2 regions of the Lactobacillus sp. IBH004 genome follow, and region 2 is predicted to be linked to the other one. Evidence: predicted binding sites of a transcription regulator. Region 2 holds the regulator's gene; the other holds the start of a gene.
What was found. Region 2 encodes HrcA, which represses chaperone genes, less so after heat shock. Its sites were predicted from a motif close to TTAGCACTCNNNNNNNNNGAGTGCTAA; they were not measured.
Positions count from the first base shown of each region.

Region 1: a site for HrcA is predicted at 2,494-2,520, ahead of LDX54_RS09310 (ATP-dependent Clp protease ATP-binding subunit). Genes of this name have one in related genera too.

Region 1 is NZ_CP110217.2:1,903,034-1,910,932, forward strand. It holds gene LDX54_RS09305 (branched-chain amino acid aminotransferase) at 1-54, opposite strand, end outside; gene LDX54_RS09310 (ATP-dependent Clp protease ATP-binding subunit) at 361-2,457, opposite strand; gene LDX54_RS09315 (AAA family ATPase) at 2,662-5,193, opposite strand; gene LDX54_RS09320 (alpha/beta hydrolase) at 5,193-6,059, opposite strand; gene LDX54_RS09325 (PTS sugar transporter subunit IIC) at 6,063-7,358, opposite strand; gene LDX54_RS09330 (hypothetical protein) at 7,506-7,739, shown strand; gene LDX54_RS09335 (DUF975 family protein) at 7,806-7,899, opposite strand, start outside.
Region 2 is NZ_CP110217.2:1,098,652-1,106,550, forward strand. It holds gene dnaJ (molecular chaperone DnaJ) at 1-288, opposite strand, end outside; gene dnaK (molecular chaperone DnaK) at 369-2,225, opposite strand; gene grpE (nucleotide exchange factor GrpE) at 2,244-2,837, opposite strand; gene hrcA (heat-inducible transcriptional repressor HrcA) at 2,850-3,899, opposite strand; gene ribF (riboflavin biosynthesis protein RibF) at 4,035-4,967, opposite strand; gene truB (tRNA pseudouridine(55) synthase TruB) at 4,986-5,879, opposite strand; gene LDX54_RS05555 (ribosome-binding factor A) at 5,926-6,288, opposite strand; gene infB (translation initiation factor IF-2) at 6,306-7,899, opposite strand, start outside.

The DNA of each region.
Region 1 (7,899 bases), 800 kb from region 2:
TCGATACTTAAATCCCAGATTTTTCCAATCTAGGTCTTCTACTCGTTGTTTCATTTGAACTGTCCCCTATAAAAAACTACATAAGCTAAAAATTTCTCTTTAGCTTTTAATATTAATTTAATTGTTAACTAATTTAAACTAAATTCTTTTTATTGTCAATAGTAAAACTTCTCTATTGTCCAATAAAATAATTTGAACTTCTAATAATAAAACAAAAGCAAAATTTTGTATGTGCATCTAGTTTCACGTGAAACGAATATATTTAAAAAAAGAGCCATCCCTTCATTGCAATATGACTCCCCAATTTATCTTAATTTCAGGGTTTACATCACTTTCATAGGATGACTCTCGTTTTTAAAATTAGTCTTGTTTTGCACTATCTTTAGTTTCAGTATCAGTTTTTGCCGAAATGTCCAAAATTGCGGCATCATTTAGGTAAACATGTTTATCATCTGCTGTAAACTTAACTGTTTTAGTGTCAGGTTTTTTCATTAATAACTTGGCAATTGGCGTTTCTAAATCTTGTTCAACGACTCTACGTAGAGGTCTTGCACCAAATTTCTTATCATAACCCTTATCTGCTAAGTAGGTTTTAGCTTCATCAGAGACTTCAACCTTAACACCTTTTTTAGCCAAAACATGTGCCATTTTATTCAAATAGATATCAATAATCTTATTCATATCATCTTTGGTCAATGAATTAAACGGAACAATAGCATCAAGTCTATTCAAAAATTCTGGTCTGAAGTAGGCCTCAAGAGCTTTAATCAGCTTATCATGATCAACTTTGCCGTCTTTTAATAATTGGTCAGAGTAGCCTGCATTAGAAGTCATGATTAAAATTGTGTCCTTAAAGGAAACTGTTCTGCCCTGAGCATCAGTTAAGCGCCCATCGTCCATGATCTGAAGCAAAGCATTGAATACTTGTGGATTAGCTTTTTCAATTTCATCAAACAAAATCAAACTGTATGGTTGATGACGAACTTTTTCAGTTAATTGGCCGCCTTCACCATAACCAACATAGCCCGGTGCCGAACCGATCAATTTATTAACTGCCATCTGATCTTGATATTCAGACATATCCAGTCTAATAAGATGATTTTCACCACCAAATAGCTGAATAGCTAATTGTTTAGCTAATTCCGTCTTACCTACACCAGTAGGTCCAGTTAGCAAGAACGTACCAGTGGGACGATCATTGTCTTTGAAAACTTGTTTACGGGCAATCGCATCTGTAATGATGTCAACAGCATTATCCTGATCAATAACTACTTTCTTTAATTTCTCAGCCAAGTCAAGGTTCTTTTGTCCTGCACTTGCATGTAATTCACTCATTGGAATCTTAGTCTTAGCTTCGATTAAAGCGTAGATATCTTCATCAGTAACATGTGGAGTGGCAGCGTCATCCACGTGATTAGCCTTATCACGCAAGTCTTCGACTTGTTTTTTCAACTCGTTTGCTCTACTATAATCTTCTTTTTTGACAGCTGCTTCTTTCTCACTTTCAAGCTTTTTAATCCGTTTCTTTAAAGTTGCTTCATCGCTGGGAATTGTATCAAGACCCTTTTTAGCACCTGCCTCATCCATTAAGTCAATGGCCTTGTCAGGTAAATAACGTCCCTGAATATAACGTTGTGACAATTCAACTGCGAGTTTCAAAGCACTGTCATTATATTTTACGTGATGGAAAGACTCATATTTATCCTTTAATCCTTCCAAGATTTTAACGGTAACGTCTGCTGATGGTTCCGGAACTTGTACTGGTTGGAACCGACGTGCGAGTGCCGCATCATTTTCAATTCTGCGATACTCACTTGTAGTCGTTGCACCAATTAAGTTTAAATCACCACTAGCTAAAGCCGGTTTTAAAATATTAGCGGCATCACCGTTATTATTCTCAGAATCAGTAGAACCGGCTCCAACTATATTATGCAATTCATCAATGAACAAGATAATATTCGGATTCTTTTTTGCTTCGTCAATCACTTTCTTAAGGCGCTCTTCAAAACTGCCACGCAAGCTTGATCCGGCAACCATATCATTAATATTAATTGCGATAATATGCTTGTCCTTCATTTTATCAGGAACATCGCCTGCAGCAATCTTTTGTGCCAAGCCTTCTACAATAGCTGTTTTACCAACCCCGGCAGGTCCAATTAACACAGGATTATTCTTCTTGCGCCGACTTAAAATTTCAATTACTTCTTGAATTTGTTCGTCACGCCCAATTACAGGATCGTACTTATTCTTCTTAGCTTGTTCAACCAGATCAACACCAATTGGCTTTTGACCTTGTTTTTGTCTCACTTGTCCACTTTGATTCAAATCTTGTGGAGAAATATTCATACTACTGGAGTAGTGAATAGGAATAGCACCACCGTTGTCGTTAGTATTGTTAAAGAATGAATTGTTTAGTTCGTTAAATAAATCGTCAAAATCGTTATCAAAATATGCCATATGCAAACACCCCTTTGATAGGTTATAAATTTGTGATTAGCACTCGATCGGTTCGACTGCTAATTACTTACATATAATATTATAGCAGGTTATCCACAGAAGGCAAAAATTATGATTGCTTTTTCCACAATTTTCCCGTTTTTTCCACAAAAGAAAAAAGTCTTGCTATAAAAGCACTAATGCTTCTTTTAAGACTTTTCACTGCTATTTTTGATACAATTTAAATTGTTTTCGTAAATATTTACCAGTTAAACTATTAGATTTTTGCGAAATATCCACAGGAGTGCCACTTGCAATAATTTTCCCACCTTGCAGCCCACCTTTTGGTCCCATATCAATCATATAATCACTGTTAGCCATAATATCTAAATCGTGTGTGATTGTAATAATAGTTCCTTTTTGCTCAAGTAATTTTTGAAAAACATGCAAAAGGGTTCTGACATCTTGTGGATGTAAGCCAACGGTCGGTTCATCAAAAACAAATAGTGTCCCTTTTTGTCTTTGATGGATATGACTGGTTAGTTTCAAGCGTTGTGCTTCTCCTCCTGATAAAGCTGGAGTAGATTCTCCCAAGTGCAAATATCCTAGACCCATATCATGCAAAGTTGTAATTGTTTTATTGATTTTTGGTTCATTTTTAAAAAGTTCTTTGTCTAGCGCATCATCAACGGAATAATCTAAGACATCCGCAATACTTAAGTTATGCCATTTTACTTGTAAAACAGCTTGGTTAAAACGGTGACCGCCACATACAGAGCACGTTTCAACCATATCTGGTAGATATTGGATGTCAAGTGAAATTACACCGGTTCCGTTACATGCCGGACAGGCACCCTCTTTGTTATTGTAAGAAAAATGAGACGCACGGTATTTTAATTTTTTTGCTAATGGCTGCTTGGCAAAGAGTTTACGCAAATTATCCATAATATCAGTATAAGTTGCAACAGTCGAACGTTGATTTTTACCAACAGGTGTAGAGTCAACACTAATTACATTTTTAATAGCATCATTTTTTAAATTTTTTACCCAATCAGGACCATTTTTAAGATTTTTTTGTGCTTTAAGTGCAGGAATGAGGGAATCGAGAATTAGGGTAGTCTTACCAGCGCCAGAAAAGCCGGTAACGGAAGTTAAGCGATTGAGTGGAATTTGCGCGTGAATATTCTTTAAATTAAAACGTTCAGTAACATCAAATTCAACCTTACCGTGTTTAAAAATTTGGTCAGTTTTGGCCCTGTGACGAACTAGGAGTGGTGCCTTACCAGTTAAGTAAGGACCAATTAGAGACTGTTCACTTTGCTCAATCTCACTAGGTATTCCCTGGGAAATAATCTCACCACCCCGGCTGCCTGAACCAGGACCAATTTCAATTACCCAATCGGCTGCCTTAATGATTGCAGTTTCATGATCAACTACAACTAAAGAGTTTCCTTGATTAACCAGTTCATGAAATATATCAATCAGTCCAGCCACATTATCAGGGTGCAAACCAACAGATGGTTCATCTAAAACGTAAAGCACCCCAGTGGTTTCCGTACGCAAAGTTCTACCAAGCTGAATTCGTTGCAGTTCCCCCGTAGACAGACTGGCAGCCTGTCTATCTAAACTCAGATAGTCTAAGCCTAATTTTAGCAGGGGCTTGACTTGATGCATCAATTCACCAGTTAAATTTTCCGCCAATTCCTGCATATCTTGCGGCAGGGAAGCTAAAATCTCACTCATATAGTGGCTCAGTTCACCCAAAGTTAATTGTTCAGCTGCTACAATACTTTTTCCAGCAACTAACTGCTGCCAGCGACTTGGATCAATGCGATAGCCTTGGCAGCGGGGACAGGTACTGAATTTATAAAAGGAGTTAATTCTTTGCAGTCCGCGTTCAGACTTAGTAGTTTTGCGTGAATTAGCTACCGCATTATAAGCATTCTCATATAGCGCATCTAGATGATATACGCGACCAGTTGAAGTTGGCAAATCAATCGGGACTTTCCGCTCTTTTCCATGAAGTACAATTTCTTTTTCTTTAGCATTCAGCTCTTTATATGGAATATCGGTCCGTACCCCTAGTTCCCGGGCAATACGCCACATCCAATTTCGTCCGGGAATTTGCCAAGTTGCCACTGCTCCATTTTCAAGAGATAAATTCTCATCTGCAATGATTTTGCTATCATCAATTTCTTCAACAGTTCCCAGTCCTTGGCATTTTTGACACGCACCATCAGAATTAAACGCAAAGTCTTCTGCACTAAAAGCATAAAATTGTCTCCCACATGTAGGACAAGTTAATCGTCCCATAGCTGCCCCCGTTAGATCCATGGCTTCAGCTATTTTAATCGTTGCTGGTACTCGGTGACCGTTGGGGCATACAGGTGAACCTAAACGGGAAAAAATCAACCGTAAGATGTTAAAAACTTCTGTAATTGTACCTACCGTGGAACGAACTCCGGGCACAGCAGGCCTTTGCCTTAGAGCTAAAGCTGAAGGAATATGTTTTACTTCGTCAACCTGTGCACGACCAACTTGACTAATACGTCTTCTGGTATAAGCTGCCAAGGAATCAAGATAACGTCTTGCACCCTCTGAGTACAAGATTCCCATCGCTAAGCTTGATTTGCCAGATCCGCTTAACCCCGATATCGCTACAAATTTATGCAGGGGAATATCAACGTTGATGTTTTTTAAGTTATTAACTTTACCACCAATTACTTCAATTTTGGTCGGCTGCTTTTGATATTTCATTAGTGATTGCCCCTTCTTTTAGCCGGCTTTAACGGCTTTTCTGGCTTCTTTAATAAGTACTGTCTTATGGCCTGAATTACTTGCTTGTTCTGCGGCAAATCAGAATGATCTGCCTTTTCACCCGTAACTGTTATTGCAGTATAGTTTTTTACTTGATTTTGAAAAATAAATTTACCTGCAGCTACACTTGATTCAGGTACAATACCATCAGATTCGTAATTTTTGCCACCAGAAAGAGAATAAACCTTTAAATAGGTTGGCAGTGCTGAACGTTTTTTAATAAAATCAGCCAGCATTTGCGTTCTATTATTAATATTATTTTCAGTAAAATTATATGGCGTACCTAAAGTCATTAATTTCTTGATTTTGATATCATTTGAATACTCAGAATAATAGTGCTCCAGCCAGTAAGTCCAAATCAAACCGCCGTTAGAATGACCAAACGCCTTAAAATTATTGAACTTATAATTTTGGATTAACGATTCAAATGCAACATTTAGCCACTTAGCTTGTTTTTTAATATTGGAATAGCCGTCTTTATTGTTATCAAAACCAATAATAATAAAGGGCTCCAAGTCATTTTTACCTATAGAGCCAGTGTAAGTCAATTTTGCTTCACGTGAAACTCTAATTTTTATTACACTATGTCTGTTAAGTGTCGTTTTATTAAGTTCATCAATTAACTGGTTAAAGCGCTCGGTGGTAGCACTTGAACCCGGGACCATAATTACAGGCGAGAGAAGCGATTTACTGAGTTCTGCTCGTGATTTATTATCTTTTTTCATCCAAAAGAAGCTGGGAACAGCAAGCATAATTAAAATAATAATAATCAGGAGCAACCATTTATAGTTAGGATTTTTTTGCATCTGCTATTTCATCTCCTGCTTTTTAATTCTTAATTCAACTTTTTCATTTATCTTAATTACAGGTAGCAATAAAAAGATATCTAATAAAAACAACAATAATGTAAAAATTAGTGTTGCCCAATTGCCGTTAGTGCCAAAAAAGGAAACCAATAGTCCCGGAGTCCCTTTTAAATTCTGGTAAACGCAAACTGGGATAATGTGTAAACTAATAGCTGCCACGGCTATTGTCATATTAATCAGAGGAATTAAAATGCTCGGTAAGATAAAAACAGGATTTAACATTAAAGGTAAGCCAACTGTAAATCCTAGTCTTGAACCAAAAGCAGCAGGCAACAAGTTAATTTTAGCATTTATTTCGTTTTCCCTGTTATCTCTTCTGCTAAGCAGTAACACAATAACAGCCAAAACAACACTGGCACCGCCCATTATGCCGTAACTGTTAATAAGTGAGCTGCCCAGATATTTATATGGCACATTCCAAGAATTACCGTGTTTTAATGTATATGTTAAATTCTCTGCAGTAAAGGCGTTATTTACTATTCCCGCTAAGGAGCGCAACGGATAACCAATTCCAAGCCAATCAAAAAAAGTAATTACGGCTGTCAATAACAGCACTTCGCCAAAATTATTAGTAGTCTGAACCCTGCTAACAATTTCAGTAAAACTGGCGGAATTAAGTAATTTAAGCTGTAGTTCATAAATTAAAATACCTAAAAAAACACCCAATAATAATGAAACAGCGCTTGGTAAAACGGCATCCCCTGCTCTTTTTTGAATTACTTTTGTGCCCTCATATTCAACGTAAGAAAAGTCCTTTCCTAATAAATGAAATATTTGGCCCACACAGTATCCTACAATTAAGGCAATAAAAACAGCATTAATTTGTAATAAACTGGCGGTAAAAGGCATACGAGCATTGCGTCCACTACTGGAAGCATATGAGCAGAAAAGCATTATCAAAACTGCTGTTAGACCTGCCATAGTTGAATCTTTATGGTAAAGGCGTGCGGTGTAACGAGCCATAAAATAACTGGCATAAACGCCAAAAACCCCAAAAGTAATTTCTACCATTCCCCGGCAGACAAAAGAACCGCCATACCAAATGTGATCTGATAAAACTTTATCCAAATTGAAAATATTATAGATTAACCCGTTAGGTGTAAAGATCAAATCACCTAAAAGTTTAAAATAGGAGCCAACTACAGCAATTGGCATTAGCATCGCCATTGTCCGTCTTGTGGCTCGAAAAAAAGAAAATTCCTGCAGGCGAGCTATAAAATTGATTGTACATTCTGTCATTATTTCAACCTTTATTTTAATTATTATATTTAAAATAAAATAATACTCTATTTTTTTAATGCAAGCCATTTTTGTTACCCATTATCTTTTTTATTATTAGTTGTGAATAAAATGGTATAATGAACTTGTATTTTAAGAGGCGAGAACATGAGCAGAAAGAAAATCGAATTAACTGACAAAGTGGCAAAACTGACTGATAAATACTTAGAAACCAATGATACAGATTTTAATGCCCTAATTAATAAGGCATTAAAACTGTACCTATTAGATCATTTAAGTTCCAGCCAAATCAAAGATGCGCTTAAAAAAACAGATGATTTTACTTCTGAATATGCGGGAAAATGGTTTCAGGAAAGTATTGAGGATTTAAATAAATACTAAACTTTCTTAAAGCAAAACAAAAAGAGCAAGACAGTTATTGTCCTGCTCTTTTTGTTTGTTACCAATTTACTTTTTTAAATACCGCTCTCCGGCCAATTGCCGATAAAAATTAGCTTTGGTTGTGCGTTCATAAGGAATCAGCCAAATAAACCCAATACCT
Region 2 (7,899 bases):
GCCAAAATCACCGAAGCCCCCAAAGTCACTGTATCCTTGACCAGCACCGCCAAAACCTCCTTGACCATTGACTCCAGCTGAACCAAATTGATCATATTGGGCTCTTTTTTGCTTGTCATGTAATACTTCATAGGCTTCGTTAACCTTTTTATATTTTTCCTCAGCACCAGGCTCATGGTTTAAATCAGGGTGATACTTCTTGGCAAGTTTGCGATAAGCAGAGGTAATTTCTTTGTCACTGGCATTGCGATCTACTCCCAGCACTTCATAATAATCTTCTTGTGCCATCTATAAGCTCCTTAACCTTACAAAAGAAAAGAACTACTTTTCCTGGCAGTTCTTTTCTAATTTATTCAATTATAAACCCTTTACTTATCTGGGTCTACCTTATGAAATTCACCTTCACCTGCAGAACCATTATTACCATCTTGTGAACCAGGATTTTGTGGTCCGGCTTGAGGTCCAGCTTGTCCTTGTGCACCTTGAGCTCCACCATTAGCTTGGTACAATTTGACTGCTAAGTCTTGTGCAACCTTGGATAATTCATCCTTCTTAGCTTTCATTTCATCCAAATTGTTGTCTTTTTGAGCTTTCTTTAAAGCATCAAGTGCATCTTGAACTTTCTTAGTATCATCATCAGAGACTTTGCCTTTGACATCTTTCAAGGTCTTTTCAGTGGAGAAGATTAATTGATCAACTTCATTACGTAAGTCGACTTCTTCTTTCTTCTTCTTATCCTCTTCCGCATGTTCTTCAGCTTCTTTTTGCATCTTCTTAATTTCTTCATCAGATAAGCCGGATGAACTCTTGATAGTAATCTTTTGTTCTTTACCAGTTCCCATATCCTTAGCAGAAACATTAACGATACCGTTCTTGTCAATATCAAAAGTAACTTGAATTTGTGGTACACCACGAGGGGCTGCAGGAATATCAGTTAATTCAAACCGTCCTAAAGTCTTATCATCGGCAGCCATTGGGCGTTCACCTTGCAAAACGTGCACATCAACAGCTGGTTGATTATCAGCAGCAGTTGAGAAAATCTGGCTCTTTGAAGTTGGAATAGTTGTATTCTTTTCAATAAGTTTGGTAAATACACCACCCATTGTTTCAATTCCAAGTGATAATGGGGTTACATCAAGTAAGACAACATCCTTAACGTCACCTGAAATGACACCACCTTGAATAGCAGCACCTAAAGCAACAGCTTCGTCTGGGTTAATTGAGTGATCAGGCTCTTTACCGGCCCACTTCTTAACGGCATCCTGTACAGCAGGAATTCGGGTAGAACCACCATTTAAAATGACTTTGTCAATGTCATTAACTGTTAAATCAGCGTCTTTTAAAGCATTATCAAATGGGATCTTAGTCTTTTCAACTAAGTCAGAAGTTAATTCATCGAATTTTGCCCGAGTTAAATCGGCTTCAAGGTGCAATGGGCCAGATTCACCTGCAGAGATAAATGGCAATGAAATATGGGTTGCTGAAACACCAGACAAATCTTTCTTCGCCTTTTCGGCAGCATCCTTTAACCTTTGTAAAGCCATTTTATCTTTAGAAAGGTCAACACCATTTTCATCTTTAAAGTTCTTAATCAACCAATCAATAATCTTGTTATCAAAATCATCACCACCAAGATGGGTATCACCATTAGTTGAAAGAACTTGGAACACACCGTCACCTAATTGCAAAACGGAAACATCAAAAGTACCACCACCAAGGTCGTAAACTAAAACTTTTTCGTCTTCAGCATCTTTGTCAAGACCATATGCAAGGGAAGATGCAGTAGGTTCGTTAATGATTCTCTTAACATCTAAACCAGCTATTTTACCAGCATCTTTGGTAGCTTGACGCTGAGCGTCATTAAAGTATGCAGGTACGGTAATAACAGCATCGGTTACTTTCTCGCCCAAATAATCTTCAGAGAATTTCTTGATATACTGCAAGATCATTGCTGAAATTTCCTGTGGTGTATATGCTTTATCACCAATTTTGACCTTGTAATCAGTTTCGCCCATGTGACGTTTAATAGAAGAAATAGTATTGGGATTGGTAATTGCTTGTCTTTTGGCAACTTCACCAACTTGGATTTCTCCATCTTTAAAGGCAACTACTGAAGGGGTAGTGCGATTTCCTTCTGGGTTAGTAATAATTTTGGGTTCTTTACCCTCCAAAACGGCAACTGCTGAGTTAGTAGTTCCGAGGTCAATTCCGATAACTTTTGACATTGATATGCTTCCTTTCAATTATTGTGCTACAACAACCATAGCCGGTCTTAAAGTACGATCTTTGTACAAGTATCCCTTTTGTAAAACTCGTACAACATGATCTTTTTGATCATCATTTTCAGCTGCAACGGTTTGAACAGCTTGGTGTAAATTGGGATCAAATTTGACACCTTCAGCTATAATTTCACTGATACCGTGATCTTTCATAGCTTTAACCAGTGAATCAAGTGTCATCTGTACACCTTTTTTAAGCTGTTTTGATGCTTCGTCATCGACTTTAGTAGCTAAAGCTCTTTCTAAATTATCCATCGCTGGCAAAACATCTTTAGCTAAGGATTGAGACTCATATTTGATAAGCTGCGCTCTTTCTTTATTGTAGCGATTTTGCATATTTTGCATCTCAGCTTGACTGCGCAAAAACTTATCTTCCAGATCGTCTTTTTCTTTTTGCAATTGAGTCAAATTACGCTGCAATTTACTTTCCAAAGACTCTGGTTTCTTTTCTTCGTTAGCCTTAGTCTTAGAATTTTCTACTTCTGTCTTTGACTTTTTATGCTCATCTTTTTTTGGCTCTTTTTTTGAGTTTTTACTATTATTTTCTTCTTTACTCACGGCTAACCTCCTTTATTTGAATCTACCATAATAATCAAGTAATTTTTTAGATAGTTCGTTTCTGAAATACTCGAGTAATCCAATCACCTGAGAATACGGCATATTATCAGGGCCAAGTAAAGCAATTATGCCCTTTCCATGAGAGCCAACGCTGTACTCTGCCGTAAGCAGACTGTAATCCTTTAACAAATCATTTGATAATTCGGATCCTAAACTAACTCGAACGGGATACCTGTCGCTTTTCAAATTTTGCCTATTGTCCAAAATACTGGAAATCAAATCATTATGCTCAATCATTTCATAGAGCGATCTTAAGTTTGAAATATCGTCCAGAGAAATGTTGTTAAGCAGGTTAATCTGACCATCAACATAGGTTTGCTCACTGGCAGCATCGTTAATAACATCCTCGACCAAATTAATCAGTTCAGAGACATGAGCAACTTTAAGTTTATTGCCCAAAGTCTTTTTAAGATAGTCTGGAGTAACTTGATCTAAAGTTTTGCCCACCAGCTGATCGTTAATCATGCGCACAGCCTGTTCAATTTCATCACCATTAACATTATAAGGTAAAGTATAAACCTGGTCATGAACGTCACCGTCACTAGTTCCTAAGACAGCCATAATCTGTCTGTTAAACAATGGCACGATACGAAAACCAGTAATAGTTAATTCACTATTTTCAGGACCTTCCGCAAATGCTGTGTAATTGGTTAGATCCGATAAAATTTTGACAGCTGCCTGTACGATATCGTTAACCTGATGAAATGGTTGATCAAGCTGACTAATGATTCGCTTGTATACAGAAGATGAAATTTGTAAAGGTTCAACTAAATTGTCAAGATAATAGCGGTAGCCTTCAGTTGAAGGCACGCGACCACTAGACAAATGAGTTTTTTCAATCAAACCCTTATCTTCTAAAACAGCCATTTCGTTACGAATAGTAGCACTTGAAACCTTAATAGGCAGTTGATTCATAACAGTTTTGGACCCAACAGGATCATGTGTCTGCGTAAAATCATTGATAATTGTTTTTAAAATTAATTCTTGACGTTCGGTCAACATAAATATCGCCCTCACTTTTAGCACTCAATCTGATTAGGTGCTAACAATTTATATGATACTAGCTTTTAGCAGAATGTCAAGTTGAGTGCTAACTTTTTTCTTAAAAAACGTCAATCATTTTTTTAGTATCATTAATTAATTCATCGCAGCAAAATAATTTTTAATTTCAGCCTCGTCTTGACTCATTTGTTGTGTTAGCTCTTTTAAATTGGCAAATTTAATTTCACCACGGGTATACTTATACCATTTAATTACCATTTCCTCATCATAGGCTTCCTGATCAAAGCCAAATAAGTTTGACTCAATATAAAGCTTTTTCCCCTGATTGATAGTCACATTATAGCCTACACTTGTCATTGAGTCATACCACTTACCACAAATCTTGGTTTTAGTCGCATATACGCCAATTTTAGGAACAGCCTTGTCTTCACTCCAAACCAAATTAGCTGTGGGAAAACCTAGTTTATGCCCATTGCGCAAACCGTGACCTACATAGCCTGACATAACATAGGGAAAGCCTAACAACTTAGCGGCTAATTCCATATTTCCACTAGTTATCGCTTTCTTGATTTCCGTAGAACCAATTTTTTGACCATCATAAGACTGCTTAGGGACATTAATTATATTGAACCTTCCCTGAGCAAACTTAGGGAAATTTTTCATATTAGCCGTGTCTTTAGGGCCATATGTGTAATCAAAGCCAGCAACTACAGTGTCGGCATGTAATTTTACTATAATATTATCAACAAATTCCTGTGCAGTTAGTTTACTAAAAGCTTCATTAAAGTGCATCACCAACAAATAGTCAACTTTAAGTTTCTGCATCTTGTATGCTTTTTCTGGAAGAGTATCAATGTATGTAACTTTTTTATTTTGATAAACTTCTTTTGGATGACGATCAAACGTCATTACTACTAGTGGTAAATGTCTTTGCTTTGCTTTTTCTTTTGCGATTTTGATTAATTCTTGATGTCCGCGATGAACCCCATCGAAGAAACCTAAAGCAAGAATTATATTTTGGGGAATTATGTTTTCCTTAAAAGGGTATGTTAAATGGATAATTTCCATAATAAAACCTTCATTCACCTATTCATTTTGTAAAAGCATTAAATAAGGGCGATAAATGGTACCATCTTTGCGATAGATTGCCTTAACTTTATTATTGTAACGTAATGCCATCTTTTTTGCATTCGTTTTCAAAGAAATAGCTGCACCATTTTTAACTTTAGACCATAATTTATCATCAAGATCTATTTGCACGTAATTTCTAAAAAAAGAATCAATTGGTTGAATAATTTGATCAATTAATTTAGGATCTTCGGTAATTTCAGAAAGTTTTACAGACTGACTAATATCAAAACCTGAACTAGATGTGCGGCGCAAACTTTTCATTACCGCTGGTATTTTCAGTTGGGTACCTAAATCATTTATTAAAGAACGAACGTAGGTTCCCTTACTACATTCGATTTCAAAGTCAAACATTTCTTGACCTTTTTCTTTATCAAAGATAGGTTCATTTACAAGATTATAAGCAAAAATTTTAACTTGCCTTTTAGGTCGTTCTACCTCAATACCAGCTCGTGCATATTCATATAAATGCCTACCGTTAACCCTCACAGCAGAATAGATCGGCGGCACCTGTTCAATTTGTCCCACAAATTCTTGCATTGCATCTTTTATCTCAGTTGATTTGACTTTATTCGTGATCTTTTTGTTAGCTGTTATTTTGCCGCTAATATCGCAACTATCGGTGGCAAAACCAAGTATTCCCTGGCCGATATATCTTTTATTTTGAGTATGCATTAACTCAATTAGTTTAGTAGCTTGTCCTATTGCGACTGGTAAAACACCTGTAACATCAGGATCAAGAGTACCAGCATGACCTATTTTCTTAATGTGCAAGACTTTGCGTAATTGATAGACAACATCAGCACTCGTCATGCCTTTTTCTTTGTCTATCACCAATATACCATTTAACATTTTTCCCGTACCTTAACCATGAAAAAAGCGCCTAACAGCGCTTTTATTAATTATTTCGATTTTCATCCTGCTTTTTAACTTCAGCAATTAACCGATCAATTTTGCTACCGTATTTAACTGAATTATCTCGTTTAAATATTAATTCAGGAACTTTGTAGACAGTTAAGACCTGACCCAACAAATGCCGCATCATGCCCTTTGCCTTATTTAAACCAGCTGCAGCCTCTTCTTCCTTTTTAGCATCTTCTGAAAGAATACTGTAGTAAACAGTAGCATACGAGAGATCATTAGTGCATTCAACTGCTGTAATAGTAACGTCATTAACACGTGGATCACGAATATTTTTGCGCAAAATTTTCGTTAATTCACGGAGGATTTCTCCTTCAACACGACCAATTCTGTGTTTCATGCTTTCCTCCCTGTTAATTACTCAGGTTTGACTTCTTGCTTTTCAACGGCTTCCATCTCATCACCAATTTTGATATCATTGTAGCCCTCAATTGTTAAACCACAGTCAAACCCTTGTTTAACCATTTTAGCATCATCTTTAAATCTTTTAAGTGAAGCCACTTTTCCAGTATATATTACAACACCGTCACGAATCAAATTGATTTCAGAATCTTTTGAAACATAACCAGAATCGACAAAGGCACCAGCAATTGTTCCTACCTTGGAAACCTTCCAAGTTTCCCGTACAGTCAAATTGCCCACAACCTTATCTTCATAAGTTGGTTCAAGCATACCCTTCATGGCTGCTTTAACATCGTCAATAGCCTTGTATATGATGCTATACAGACGAATATCTACACCATCTGTTTCAGCTTGTGACTTTGCGGTAGCTGTTGGACGAACATTAAAGCCAATTATGAAGGCATTCGAAGCGCCAGCCAAGGTAACATCTGATTCATTTACAGCACCAACTCCAGCATGAATGATGTTTACACGCACACCTTCAACTTCTATCTTTTCAAGTGACTGCTGTAAAGCCTCTACAGAACCTTGAACATCCGCTTTTAAGACAACATCTACTTCCTTCATGTTTTCTTTTTTCATTGTGTCAAACAGGTTATCAAGAGTAACATGTTGAACATTTTCACGAGATTGTTGCAAAGCTTGTTGCGCTCTTTGTTCACCAACACTTCTAGCCGTCTTTTCATCATCGAACACTACTATTTTATCAGCAGATTCTGGAACATCATTTAATCCGGTAATTTCTACTGGCATTGACGGAGTAGCCTTTTCGACTTGACGACCGCGGTCATTAGTCATAACACGAACTCTACCAAAGCGGTTCCCAACTACAATTGGATCGCCAACTTTTAGTGTTCCTTGTTGAACCAAAAGGTCGGCAACAGGACCACGTCCACGAGAAAGTCTGGCTTCAATAACAGTACCAATTGCTTTTTGCGTTGGGTCTGCTTTCAATTCCATCACATCCGCTTGCAAAAGGATCATTTGCAAAAGTTCATCAACATTTTCACCAGTTTTAGCAGAAATGTTAACAAATATTGTGTCACCACCGTAATTTTCCGGAATTAAATTGTACTTCATTAACTGCTCAGTAACATGCTCAGGGTTTGCTCCCGGAACATCCATCTTGTTAATGGCAACAATAATTGGAACTTTAGCACTCTTAGCATGATCAATTGCTTCAACAGTTTGAGGCATTACACCGTCATCTGCAGCAACAACCAAGACAACAATATCGGTAATTTCTGCTCCACGTTCACGCATATTTGAGAATGCGGCATGTCCTGGTGTATCCAAAAAAGTAATTGGCTGATTATCAACTCTTACCTGATAAGCACCAATTTTTTGAGTAATTCCTCCAGCTTCATGAGCCGAAACATGCGTATGACGTAAACGATCAAGCAGTGTTGTCTTACCATGGTCAACGTGTCCCATAATAGTAACTACTGGTGGGCGTTTAATTAAATGCTTAGATTTCAGAGAAGCTTTCATTCTCTTGTCATAAAGATTATCAATGTCAGATATATCCTCGTGCACCTTTTCTTGAGCA